DNA from 3 places in the Blautia sp. Marseille-P2398 genome. Region 3 is predicted to be linked to each of the others. Evidence: riboswitches for the same ligand, from Rfam matches in the RefSeq annotation. Region 3 holds a riboswitch; each other region holds the start of a gene.
The links. A riboswitch is a leader RNA that binds a small molecule or an ion and turns the genes downstream of it on or off. The one in region 3 is predicted to bind cobalamin.
Positions count from the first base shown of each region.

Region 1: another riboswitch for cobalamin. It lies ahead of ACESZG_RS18175 (ABC transporter substrate-binding protein); the one in region 3 lies ahead of ACESZG_RS08780 (cysteine-rich small domain-containing protein).
Region 2: another riboswitch for cobalamin. It lies ahead of ACESZG_RS04730 (sirohydrochlorin cobaltochelatase); the one in region 3 lies ahead of ACESZG_RS08780 (cysteine-rich small domain-containing protein).

Region 1 is NZ_CAXSTD010000024.1:14,704-19,070, reverse strand. Features, by position in the region: gene ACESZG_RS18180 (iron ABC transporter permease) at 1-784, opposite strand, end outside; gene ACESZG_RS18175 (ABC transporter substrate-binding protein) at 799-1,923, opposite strand; cobalamin riboswitch at 2,038-2,318, opposite strand; gene ACESZG_RS18170 (ABC-2 transporter permease) at 2,394-3,044, opposite strand; gene ACESZG_RS18165 (ABC transporter ATP-binding protein) at 3,041-3,886, opposite strand; gene ACESZG_RS18160 (GntR family transcriptional regulator) at 3,890-4,261, opposite strand.
Region 2 is NZ_CAXSTD010000003.1:73,712-78,078, forward strand. Features, by position in the region: gene hisB (imidazoleglycerol-phosphate dehydratase HisB) at 1-351, shown strand, start outside; partial or broken gene hisI (phosphoribosyl-AMP cyclohydrolase) at 430-756, shown strand; cobalamin riboswitch at 950-1,127, shown strand; gene ACESZG_RS04730 (sirohydrochlorin cobaltochelatase) at 1,328-2,725, shown strand; gene ACESZG_RS04735 (hypothetical protein) at 3,050-4,069, shown strand; gene ACESZG_RS04740 (ABC transporter substrate-binding protein) at 4,220-4,367, shown strand, end outside.
Region 3 is NZ_CAXSTD010000006.1:110,442-114,808, forward strand. Features, by position in the region: gene ACESZG_RS08775 (C1 family peptidase) at 1-1,271, opposite strand, end outside; gene ACESZG_RS08780 (cysteine-rich small domain-containing protein) at 1,682-1,978, opposite strand; cobalamin riboswitch at 2,385-2,580, opposite strand; gene ACESZG_RS08785 (EutP/PduV family microcompartment system protein) at 2,672-3,220, opposite strand; gene ACESZG_RS08790 (BMC domain-containing protein) at 3,309-3,737, opposite strand; gene ACESZG_RS08795 (BMC domain-containing protein) at 3,749-4,114, opposite strand.

The sequences.
Region 1 (4,367 bases), on a different contig from region 3:
TTCTCAGCCTGTGCAAATCAGTTCCCAGTGTGATCGATACATCATCTCCTAACAGCATCAGATTCAGATTACGATATTGCGTCCAGAAAATAATTACACAGATCAATGTAACAGGAAGCATTACACCTACTCTGCTCCAGCTTGCGCCTGCAAGGCTTCCCATCGACCACTTCATTACTTCTGTTGCTGCATTTTTGTCATTGGTGATATAGATAACAAAATTGGAAAAAGCAGAACATACCGCACTGACAGCCATTCCGGCAAGGATCAGTTTGGCAGAAGTAGCTTTTCCGCCCATGTTTGCAATGGCAATTACTGCAAAAGAAGTGACCATTGCACCAATAAATGCAGGAACACCAACTGAGTTTCCACCGAGAAATCCACCAACTCCAAGCATGATCGCCAGTGTTGCACCAAGGGATGCACCGGATGAAATACCAAGTACATACGGATCTGCCAGTGGGTTCTGGACAATCGCCTGCATAACTACGCCACAGACGGAAAGAGCCATTCCAACTGCCAGAGCCAGCAGGACTCTGGGCAGCCGGATCAGCCACACAACATCGTGAACTGCGCCTTCTGCATAGGCGGACAGGCTTTTGATATGAAACAATTTATATGCAATGACACTGTAAACATCTTTCAGTGACAGATCTGCATTTCCAAAAGTGATTGCTGCAAGAATGGAAAAAATCAGAAATGCCGCAAGCCCGATAAGAACTGCCACATACATGGATGTCCTGAGCACACTGCCTTTTTTTGTCTGTGAAACCTGTTCTTTCACTGTTATGTCCTCAATCAGTCAAGATTCACATCCGGATATAATCCTTTTGCGAAAGTTTCAATACCATCCTGTGTACGTGTTGCACTTGCGTACATTTCACTGAGCATGATCGGATAAACACGACCGTTCTTTACAGCGTCAAGGCTCTGAAGTGCTTCGTCATCCTTGATAACGGCAAGCTGGCTTTCTTTTACAGTTTCCGGATCATCACCTGCATATGGCATGTATACAACAAAAATCACATCAGGGTTTGCTGCAATGATATCTTCTTTTCCTGCTGTAGAAGCATCCGGGTTTGCCAGAGTCGCACCCAGTTGTGTTACCATATCTCCACCAAGGCTCTTTGCACCATAGTTTGTGATATCTTCTCCAAGAGGTTCCAGAACCATTACGCTTGGTTTCTCTTCTACATCTGCTGTTGCTGTAAGAGTTTTATCGATCACTGCCTTTGCATCATCTACGATTGCCTGTGCTTTGTCCTGTACATCAAAAATCTTTCCAAGATTTAAGATGTCTGTAAATTCATTTTCCAGAGTTCTGTCTCCGTCAGGGCGTGTGTTTGTGTTGTAATAAGTGTTGCAGCCTTTGTCGATCCAGTCTGTTACATTTCCGAGATTTTTATCAGAAAACAGGGAGCTCCAGGATAAGATCATGTCTGGCTCCAACATCGTTACAGTCTCAAGGGATGGGGTAAATTCATCAAGATAATTTGTTTTTGAAAATGCATCTTTAAGTTCATCCGGAACTTCATTGTCAAGACCTGCTGTAGCTACCAGGCGGTCTTCCAGACCAAGTGCAAGCATGGTTTCAATGCTTCCCTGATATACAGCAAGAACTTTCTCCGGTGCCTTTTCATAGGTTGTTTCGATTTCATTTCCATCATAATCATAGGTTGTGATGGTCAGAGGATATTCTGTCTTTGTACCTTCTGCGTCTGCTGTTTTATCTGCATCTGCTGAATCCTGCGCGTCTGCATCTTCCTGTGTATCAGAGTCTGCATCTGCTGCCGGCTGGTTGTCCTCTTTGATTGTCTCAGAGTCTGCTCTCTCTGCTGCAAAAGCTGCCGGAGCTGCGGAGACAGCCATAGCTGCTGCCATCATAATTGCCATGATTCTTGTGGATAAATACCTGTTTTTCATTTGACTTCCTCTCTTTTCGTATATGTTATTTACCTGTTCGTGTAACCGAAAAGATGGGACTTCAGAAAAAGTAAAATAGAAGTGATAAAAATAACGGATACTTTTTACGGAAGCTCCTTCTTTACGCTGTCAGGCAGGTTTCCTGACTCACAGATCACAGAAAGTTCCCATAAAATAAAAACTGATACAACATCCATGCTTCAGCAGTTCATGAATGTTGTATCAGAAATATTTCCAGATACTCTCTGACAGCCGGATTCCGCCTTCTCACATATTTATGCAATGACATATTACAATCCCGCTTTTTTCTGTATACAGTGGCCGCAACCGTTCAGGCATTTCACCTGATTCCCTCTCACATTACCATACACAAAATCTGCATATGATAATGTTCACTTAACAGCTTATTCAATTACGCTGATACAATTTTAGCACACTGCTTTTATAATTACAACCATATTCGAGACACATCAGAATTCTTTCTTCTCCATAAGCCGGACACCAATCCCAAAAGACCCCATATATACAATTACTGTAAACAATACAACTCCAGCCAATACCATTCCCCGGTTAAGTCCATTCAGCCATGCATCGACTGCGTCTGCTGAAAGTCCCATTGTTTTTATCAGAATATAAACTACGGCAAATATAATAGCCCACATGACCATTGCAATATAACGTCCTTTTTCCGCTCCAAAATGTATTACAAGCGGGAGCGATACCGCCAGCATAAGAAGTGCCAGTGGAATGTATATCAGGCTGCCAATGATAGTCTCACTCAGACACCCCTGAAGCTCTGCCACACCTTTACAGATTACTCCCGTTATCGTTGCAATTCCCCACGCTACAGCCGTAAGCCCTGCTCCCAGCAGATATTTTTCCGCCACATACTGTTTTCTGGTAACCGGCAAGGTCATAAGAAACGCAAGACCATTATCAAACTCATCATAACTTATAGTCGTAATGGCAAAAATTGCTGTGACAATCGTAAAATATCCTGTAGCAAAACTGACACTCCCGCTTCCTGCCAGATTCAGGATGACTTCCATTACAACAACCAGGATAAAAAACTGTTTCTGCTGTTTCATCAGTTCTATATCCTTTACAAATAATCCCTTCATACCTGTTCCTCCATCATCACTACCAGATCATCAATCTTTCCATTCTCAATTACAACATCCGGGTAATTTTCCATATAAAATTGTTTCTGGTTTGTCAGACACCTGTATCCATAAGCTTCTTTCCGGATCTTAATAAGGTATTGCTGATCCAGTTTTTCATACTCTTCTTCTGAAACTTTAAGAACTGCATAATCTGACAGCAGTACATCTGTATCCTCATGAAGAATAATTTTTCCGGCATGGATCATATAAAAATCGTCACAAAGACTCTCCAGATCTGATGAAATATGCGAACTGATCAGAATAGAACTGCTTTCATTTTCTTCCATATATTCTCTCAGCATGTTCAGCACCTCATCCCTGGCAATCACATCCAGACCAACTGTGGGCTCATCCAGAATCAGCAGTTCTGCCTTATGACTTAATGCTGCCAGTACTTTAAACTTTGCTTTCATGCCAGTGGAAAATTCTTTGATTTTCTTGTCTGTGGGCAGATTGAATCTTCTGCACTGCTGCAGGAATTTCTCTCTGTCAAAATCCGGATATATGCTTTTCATAATATTGGCCACGCCCGCTGCTGTCAGATACATACTGAAACCTGAATCTGCAAAAACAACTCCCAGTTTCTGCTTATCCTCCGGCCTAAGCTCTTCTGCCTTTTTCCCAAAGACCTCTATCTCTCCGCCATCCGGATGAATCAAGCCGAGCAGAGCTTTAAATGTGGTGGATTTCCCGGAACCATTTCTTCCAATAAGTCCTGTAATCATCCCAGGCTGTACTTCCATAGAACAGTCCAGCGAAAAACCTCTGTAATGTTTCTGCAAATGACTGATTTTCAACATGTCTTAGTCCTCCATGATCATTTCAAAAAGATTTCTGATTTCCTCATCGTTCAGTCCACATCTTCTGCCCTTCATGATTGCCTGCTCCAGATCATGTTCTACTTCTTTGAGCTGTTCTTCCCTCATCAGGTTTTTATTTGTGGCTGCAACGTAGGTTCCTTTTCCATGAACAGTGACGGTAAATCCCTCTTCTTCCAGATTGTCGTAGGCTTTCTTCACAGTCAGGGCACTGATCTTCAGTTCCTTTGACAGACTGCGTACTGAAGGTAATACAGTGTCAGGCTGTAACTCTCCTCTGATAATCGCAGACTTAATCTGGTCTATGATCTGTTCATAAATAGGTACCATGGATGAATTATTGATTATTATATGCATATGTTTCTCCTCCATCTGTAAACAGTATATAACAGTACATAACTGTTGTCAACTGTTTTATACTGTTATACATGATATTTATTTGCTTATAATCAAAAATGGATAT
Region 2 (4,367 bases), on a different contig from region 3:
AAAGAAGCAATTGGTGACAAAAAGGGGATTAAGCGCTATGGAAGCTGCATCCTTCCCATGGATGAATCCCTGGTGCTCTGTGCGATCGATCTGTCCGGAAGACCTTACTTTGTATGGGATGCAGAGTTTACCACAGACAGGATCGGTGACATGTCTACGGAAATGGTAAAAGAGTTCTTCTATGCCATTTCCTATGCCTGTGGCATGAATCTTCATATCAGGGTTCTGGCAGGTGGGAATAATCACCATGTAGCAGAAGCAATGTTCAAAAGTTTTGCCAAAGCACTGGACGCAGCCACATCCTATGATCCAAGGATCACAGATATTCTGTCTACCAAGGGCAGTTTGTAAAATTTGAAAATTTACGAAATGATTTATGGCAATCAATAAATTAGATGGAGACAGAAAATGGAAAATACAGTGAATTTAAAAAGCAGCATCGCATGGTCTGATTTTAAATTAAACAGTGATGGAATGGTACCTGTTATAGCCCAGGATTATCAGACAAACGAAGTGCTGATGCTGGCGTATATGAATGAAGAAGCATTTAATACCACTCTTGAAACAGGTAAAATGACTTACTGGAGCAGAAGCCGCAATGAACTCTGGACGAAGGGACTCACATCCGGACATCTCCAGTTTGTAAAATCCCTTACACTGGATTGCGACAATGATACGATCCTTGCTAAAGTAGAGCAGATCGGTGCAGCCTGCCATACCGGAAACAGAACCTGTTTTTTCAAAACCCTGACAGAAGTGTAATGAATAACGCGATAATATACAAGCCAAAATTCCATTGCCGCAGGCAATCTGGAATGAATTTTGGCTACGTTACTGTGAACGGAGTGAACAGTAACACTAATGCCAAACATTAAAGGAAAATATACACGAATTGTATTGACATTTTTGGTAAAATGTGATAAAAAAAGAATATCCGAATTGAATATGTGCAATGTTATAACGCAAAGGTTGCATCGTACTTGATGCGCAAAAGAGAATCCGGTGAGAATCCGGAGCGATACCGTCACTGTGTATGGGAGCTGCTTTTCAGAAACCACTGGGAAACCGGGAAGGGAGAAACAGCGATGATCGAAGTCAGGAGAACTGCCTTGGCGTAGAATTTAAGGTCTGCGGTATACAGAACCTGTATTCTCATAACGATACATAGCTCTTTTATTAAATGAATCAGACAGAATCGGAAATTACAGATATATCTGGTACATATAAACCATGTATTTATGGGAAGGCGGTAGCTGCAGAATATGCAGTTGCCTTTTTTGTGCATACAATTGTCCGGAAATACGAGAAATAAAAGAGGAAAAACGAAATGAAAAGAAAATCCATGTTAGCCTTATTACTGGCAGTATCCATGACCTGTTCCATGACAGCAGCAACAGGTACAGTTGCTTTTGCATCTGATGATGCAGCAACAGAAGAGGCTGCAGATGACACAGAAGCAGCTGCAGACGATGCAGATGCAGCAGATACAGAGAAAGCATCTGATGATACAACAGAAGCTTCTGATGATGATCAGAAAGCCGCAGACGAAGTTGGTGCCCTGATCGATAAGATTTATGTTCAGGAAAGAACAGACACAACTGACGAAGACTGCAAAGCAGCAAAAGAAGCATGGGACAAACTTACAGATGCTCAGAAAGAACTGGTAACAGGTGAAGAAGCAAGCCCTGAATACTTTGGACGTGACACAGGTGATGCTTCCAAAGATGATCCTCGTAACCAGGATGAGATTGGTGAGAATGAACTTCTTGTAGTAAGTTTTGGTACATCCTTCAACGACAGCCGTGCAGAGGATATCAAAGGAATCGAGGATGCCCTTGCAAAAGCATATCCGGACTGGTCAGTAAGACGTGCATTTACAGCACAGATTATCATCAACCATGTACAGGCAAGAGATGATGAAGTAATCGATAATATGCAGCAAGCTCTTGACCGTGCAGTAGCTAACGGTGTTAAGAATCTTGTTGTACAGCCGACACATCTGATGCATGGTGCAGAATATGATGAAATGACAGAGGCAATTGATGGATACAAAGACAAATTTGAATCTGTTGCAATTGCAGAGCCAATGCTCGGTGAAGTTGGTGATGACGCTACAGTGATCAATGATGACAAGAAAGCAGTTGCTCAGGCGATCACAGATGAAGCCTGCAAGGAAGCTGGATTTGATGATATGAAAGCAGCAGCAGATGCAGGCACAGCATTTGTATTCATGGGACATGGTACATCCCATACAGCTAACGTAACCTATGACCAGATGCAGACACAGATGGATGATCTTGGATTCACAAACGCTTTCATCGGAACTGTAGAGGGAGAACCGGAAGACACAGCATGTGACAAGGTTATCGAGAAAGTAAAAGAAGCAGGATTCAAGAATGTAATCCTTCGTCCTCTGATGGTTGTTGCCGGAGACCACGCTAACAATGATATGGCTGGTGATGATGCAGATTCCTGGAAATCTCAGTTTGAGGCATCCGGTGATTTCGACAGTGTTGACTGTCAGATCGCAGGTCTTGGAAGAATCGCAGCAGTAGAAGATCTGTATGTGGCTCATACAAAAGCAGCAATTGATTCTCTTGGAGCATCTGACGATGCAGCAGCAGAAGATACTGATGCCAAAGCAACAGATGACAGTGCAGACGATGCACAGGCAGATGACGCAGCTGAGACAACAGCTGATACTGCAGAGGCTGACGCTGAATAAAAAATATTGTTCAAACAAGATAAACTGCCCGGAGAACTTGCAAAAGTTTCCGGGCAGATATATTATATGATAAGAAAAAAAGAAGTCATAGCAATTCCATAAAATACTGCAAACAGTTCGCACGTTTCTGTTCATTCCGTTCACAGTAACGTGCGCACATCTGAGAAAGATCCAGAGGAACTGTCTTAATTGCATTATTTTCTGGAATTACTATAATATATTTGCCATCACCTGTTCAAAAGCCTGTTGCTCTGCAGCAGATGGGTTGAACAGCACGATAGAAAAAACTATAAAAAATATGAAGATAAGGGAGAAGAAATAATCATGAAGAAACGTTCATTTACATTATTAATGTCAGCACTTACTATTTCAGCTACTCTGATCGGTACAAGCCCGGTTGCTGCAAAGACAGATACTGATACGGCAACAGAAGAAACCACTGATAAAGAAGAAACAACTGCAAAAGATGCTGATTCAGAAAACACAGATAATAAAGAAACAGATGCATCCAAGAGTGATACATTAGAGGATGGCACCTACACAGCAGAATTTGATACAGACAGCGGAATGTTCCATGTAAATGAAGCAAACGATGGAAAAGGAACCCTTACAGTAAAGGATGGCAAGATGACTATCCATGTAAGCCTTGCTTCTAAGAAAATTGTAAACCTTTTCGTCGGAAAGGCAGAAGATGCACAGAAAGACGGGGCAGAGGTTCTTGAGCCAACCACAGATACTGTTACATACAGCGATGGAATGAGTGAGGAAGTATATGGATTTGATATCCCGGTACCCGCAATTGATGAAGAATTCGATGTAGCTTTGATCGGAACAAAAGGAAAATGGTATGACCATAAGGTAAGTGTCAAAAATCCTGTAAAATCCGATGATACAGATGCAAAAAAAGATGATAAAGAAAATAAAGATGCAGATTCCAAAGCAGATGACACAGACAAAGATGCGAAAGACAGTAAGACAAGTGAAGGTAAGACTCTGGCAGATCTGAATCTTGAAGACGGCGATTATACCATGGATGTAACTCTTACAGGCGGTTCAGGAAGAGCAACCATTGATTCTCCTGCAGCCATTAATGTAGAAGGCGATAAAGCTACAGCAACTATCGTATGGAGCAGTCCGAACTATGATTATATGCTTGTGGATGGTGAGAAATATGAGCCGGTTAATAAAGACGGAAACTCCACTTTTGAAATCCCTGTCAGCGTATTTGATGCAGAGATGGAGGTAACAGCAGATACAGTAGCAATGAGTGAGCCTCACGAGATTGACTACACCTTAAATTTTGATTCCACAACTGCCAAAGAAGCAGAAAAAACAGCAAAATAATCATATCAAATTTCCATTTCCAAAAGTGATTTTTGATGTATTTTGACTCGTAACTGTGAAGGTACTGAACAATTACAAACAAAGAAAGAAACAATTATAAAGATGAAAAACATAATAAAGAAACAGCAAAAAACAATATTTATCGGTTTTATGTCAGTTGCATTATTTATTATCTGTATATGCACTGTCTGTACAGCATACGCAGCAGATAAAGACAATGCAAAAACTCCTGTGGATATCCCGGGACTTACCTATGATCACAGTATGGAACTTTCCTACGCAGAAGAATTCAGCGTAG
Region 3 (4,367 bases):
TAAACTGCTGCTACTGACTGTCCCGCCTGTATCGGAATCACTGAAAGTGCTGAAGAACCATCATAAAAATAATTATTCCTGTACTTTTGATCCGAAGCAGCCACTGCCTCTGCACTTACAAGTTTACTGATATTGGGATCCTGATAAGAAAGATAGTAATATCCTCCGTCTCCTTTCTTCTCCCCCCAACTGTTTTTGATGATCCACGCACCATCAGATGTTACATTGGAAACAGGAAGAAAATTATCCTTTGAATACGTATCATCCCATCCGACCACTGTCACAATATGATTAATTACAGTCGAATTTGATTTTCCAACAGGATAACAATATGCAGCTGTGTCCGGATTTACATAACTTTCCTTCATATAAAGCATAATGGATACTGCATGGTCATTCAGCAGCATTTCTTTCATACGTTCCTCACTGTATTGGGAAACAGATGCATTTTTCAGATATGCTGCAGAATTATAAGCCTTACTTTCCGGAATCTGTACAGTCAGATCATTCTGATGCGAAGAATCCGTAGGAAATGGTACATCGGCCTCTGTGGTCATTCCCGACCATGTACTGAGATAAATCGCCGCCAGGTGATCATTACCTCCTATCACGTGATAATTTCCCAGTACATAATTCTTATCATCAGGGGTATTTCCAAGAGGATCATTCTGTCTGTTGGAGAAAAAATATGATAAATGTTCTTCTGACAGATCGTAGGTTCCTTTGTTCTGTGCCAAAAGCGAAACCTCCATGATTGCTGCCATACCAAAAGCCCAGCAGGTTCCAAATGGATTCTGATTCTTTACGGGCGTAACTAATCCTTCCTTTCTGGCATCATAGGAAGATGGAAATGCAGCCTCCCTGTTTCCATATGCAGCATAAACTGATGTCAGATCACTCTCCACTTCAATTCCCGGATCCAAAGGTTTTAAATTTTTAAAGGGTTCCAGTTCTTCCTTTCTTTCCTCTTCTGTCAACGGACGGCCCTTAATATACCTGATTCCGTCTGTACCCTCTTCTGAGTTTTCTCCATCCTGAAACTCCTGTTTTGCATCATCGCTTCCGAACAATTCTGCATCCGATCCCGTATCTGTTCCAAATTCATCTGCCTGTGAACTTTGAAATTCTTTCAGATCTGATGTATTTTCTTCTGTCTCTCTGTTGACTCCGGATCCAAACATTTCCTGACCCGCAGCGGGTACCGATGTACAAACCATTGCATAAGCCAGAAAAACTGACAATGCGCGTATCGCTGTATTTCTTTTTTTCATGTAGTAGTTAACTCCTTTACATAAATATAATATCATTATATCAGTATCTTTTTTGTTTTTCAACCATGATCAATGACAAAAACCGTCGGAAAACAGTGAATTTTCCCTGTTTTCCGACGGCTCTATGTAGAAATGCAGAGCTCTGCCGACAAGAAAATGTCGCCAGGAAAAGACGTCAAATGCCTGTGATGCATTTTCTTCTGTGCATGTGAAAAGTGTGGAAAATGTGTGTGAAATGCTTTATATACTAACTCAGAACAGACTTGAAAATCTTACAGACTCTTCTCTTTTGCTATCCTTATTCTAGCAGAACAAGCATTGTATTACAATGAAAATCGTTCTTTCTTATTTGTGCTAATCTGACACATTGTTACTGTTCACTCCGTTCTAAGCAGCGACACATTCTCCTCTTATTTGCTGATACTTTCCTTTGCTCTTTTCATCATATCAGCCAGTTCCTGGTATTTTCCTGTGACATATCCATAGTTTTTTCGCTTATGCGGAAGCATACAGTTTGTGCAGTCTTTAATTCCCTTTTCCGTATACCGGAAATTCCCACCGCATTTCTCACCCAGGGCATATAGCGGGCAATAACAGAACAGACAGTTAAAATCATCCGGATCTGCATTCTTATGACACGGAAAAAATTCACATTTCTTATGGCTGAAATAAGAATATTCTTTCCCTTCCCAATAAGGTTTCTCCATTGCTACCTCTCCTCTCCTGTTGCAAGTTTTTATCTTTCCAGAATAATTCCGTTTTCTCAGTCTCCATCAATCCCACCCATCAGAGGACAAAATAAAAAAAATACTCTAATAAATTATCAATTTCTCTTCACATAACAAAGCATTGAAAATTCATTACAGTATTTTTCACAGATCATACATTTAAAATTAATAAGAGGGAGCGATGCTACCCCGGGGTAGAAAAAAATCCGTTCATGAGTGCGCGGAGGGAACGAATAAATCCGAAGTAGTATCGCCTGCCATTTAATCATGTATAATTCATAAAGAACAGGCGCATTCCATAAAAAATGTCTGCCTTCAGATAAAAGCAGACAACACTCCGAAGCTGCGGATTCAACGGAGTTGGTTGTTACACTTTACACGGAAGTTTAACCTCGCCATACCAAGCAGGTTTCCTGGCTCCAGGCTCATCGCTCCTCTCTCCTTCTCATGCTATGGCACAATGGACATTCTGAGATTTGCTCCTCTGTTACAGTGACCGGATCGCTCAGGTTTCTCACCTGATTCCCTCTTTCTGTACTGCTCTTTCTCACAGTATCAGCACTTAATATGTTCTGTATGGAATTATACTGTCATTATAATAACACCCTGCAACAAGCTTGTCAACTATTTATCAATATATTTTCCAAATTATTATTGTTCATTCGTTACTGTTCACACACCACTATTCCGCGAGGTGTTTTGGCATGAATATTCCACACCTTCCGGCAGCGGATCCCATTCATTCAGACCAAGACTCTGTCTGAATTTTGCTTCTTCCAGACTCAGCTTTGGAACATCCTCATTCAAAAACGCTCTCAGCTCATCAATCCCCTCTCCGGTCACATTGTTTACCAGAAAAATTCTTTCACATCCTGCATTCAGCATCCACTGACGCACCATTGGAACATTCGCATAAGGAGAATCTATTTTCGTAATGATTCCTATCAGTGGTCTCAGAATAAATGCATTACTGCCATAGCCAAACAAACTGAAAGGTTCATCTGCTGACTGTACCATTGCCACCACATCTGCTTCAAAAGAAAAACAGGCCAGCCCTACGCTGAAATGCTTGGACTCTGCATACTCTCCCGGAGAATCAATGGTATCATCATCCGTATTCGTATACTGCGTTTTTACATAATGAAGTTTTTCGCCTTTTAATGCCTGCGTTAATGAAGTCTTACCTGCTTCACTTCTGCCCATCAGAAATATTTTCTTCATATTTAATGTCTGTCCCTTTCACTTCTCTCAGCTATTCCGGCAGTTACATAAGCACCATCGATACAGAATAACTGACTTTTCGTATGTTTTAACTTTTGTGAACTGCACAAGTCTTAAAGCCAAGCACCTCTCTAAAAAATTTCACCACTTCTTCCACTGCAGTCTGAACTTCCGTCAGACCTCCCGTAAGGATCAATGATCCGCTGAAGCGATCCATGAAACCAATCTCCACATTTGCACTTTTCACTGCAATATCAGCAGCTACAACCACTGCTTCCCATGGGGTAAAACGAATCATTCCAATTGCTTCTCCTGTGTGGTCTTCTCCCTCATGGACTCCAATATGCAGACCAAGATTCTGATAAATACAGCTCTGTGAAGGATTGATCACATGCGCCAGGCACACTTCCTTTCCCGGAACCCTTACCCTGGTCATACGCAGCTTTTTTCCCTTTAATTTCTCATAATCCTGGTTATAAAGCTTTTCCAGTAATTCTCTAGTTGTCATCCCTGCCATCCCAACACTTCCTATCTTTTGGTAATCTTGCAGACTACATAACCCAAAGTGTCTCTGAAATAATCCACAACCTCAGTCATCGCTGACATTACATCGGAAATCTCTCCCGTAATGATCAGTGTGCCTGTAAATCGATCTGCAAATCCCAGATAAACATTTCCGCTTTTTACCGCAATATCAGATGCGATTACTGCAGATTCAGGCGGTGTCATATTCATAATTCCGATTGCAGATGAACGGTAATCCACCTGCGGATTCAGTCCAAGCTTCTGGTATATGACCGGAGCCGGCCCTCCCATTACATGTGCAAAAGTAATCTCCTTGCCAGCAACCGTTTCCTGTACAATTCTTATGTGTTCTACATGGTCATTTGCCATTTATCATTCCTCGCTTTCACTATTCAACTATAATCCGGATAATTCATGAGAATATTCTTTCCCGCTGATGTCTCCAAAAACAGATTTAAAATTTTATATGTATCTCTTCAGTTACATAAACTGTACTATCCATCCAATTTTATGTCAAGGTAAAATCCACCTGAAAATCGGTAAAATATTATACATGGTTACGGTTCACTCCGTTCAAAGCAACACGCTTCGCGATGCACAGAATTTATGCTAATCGCATAAA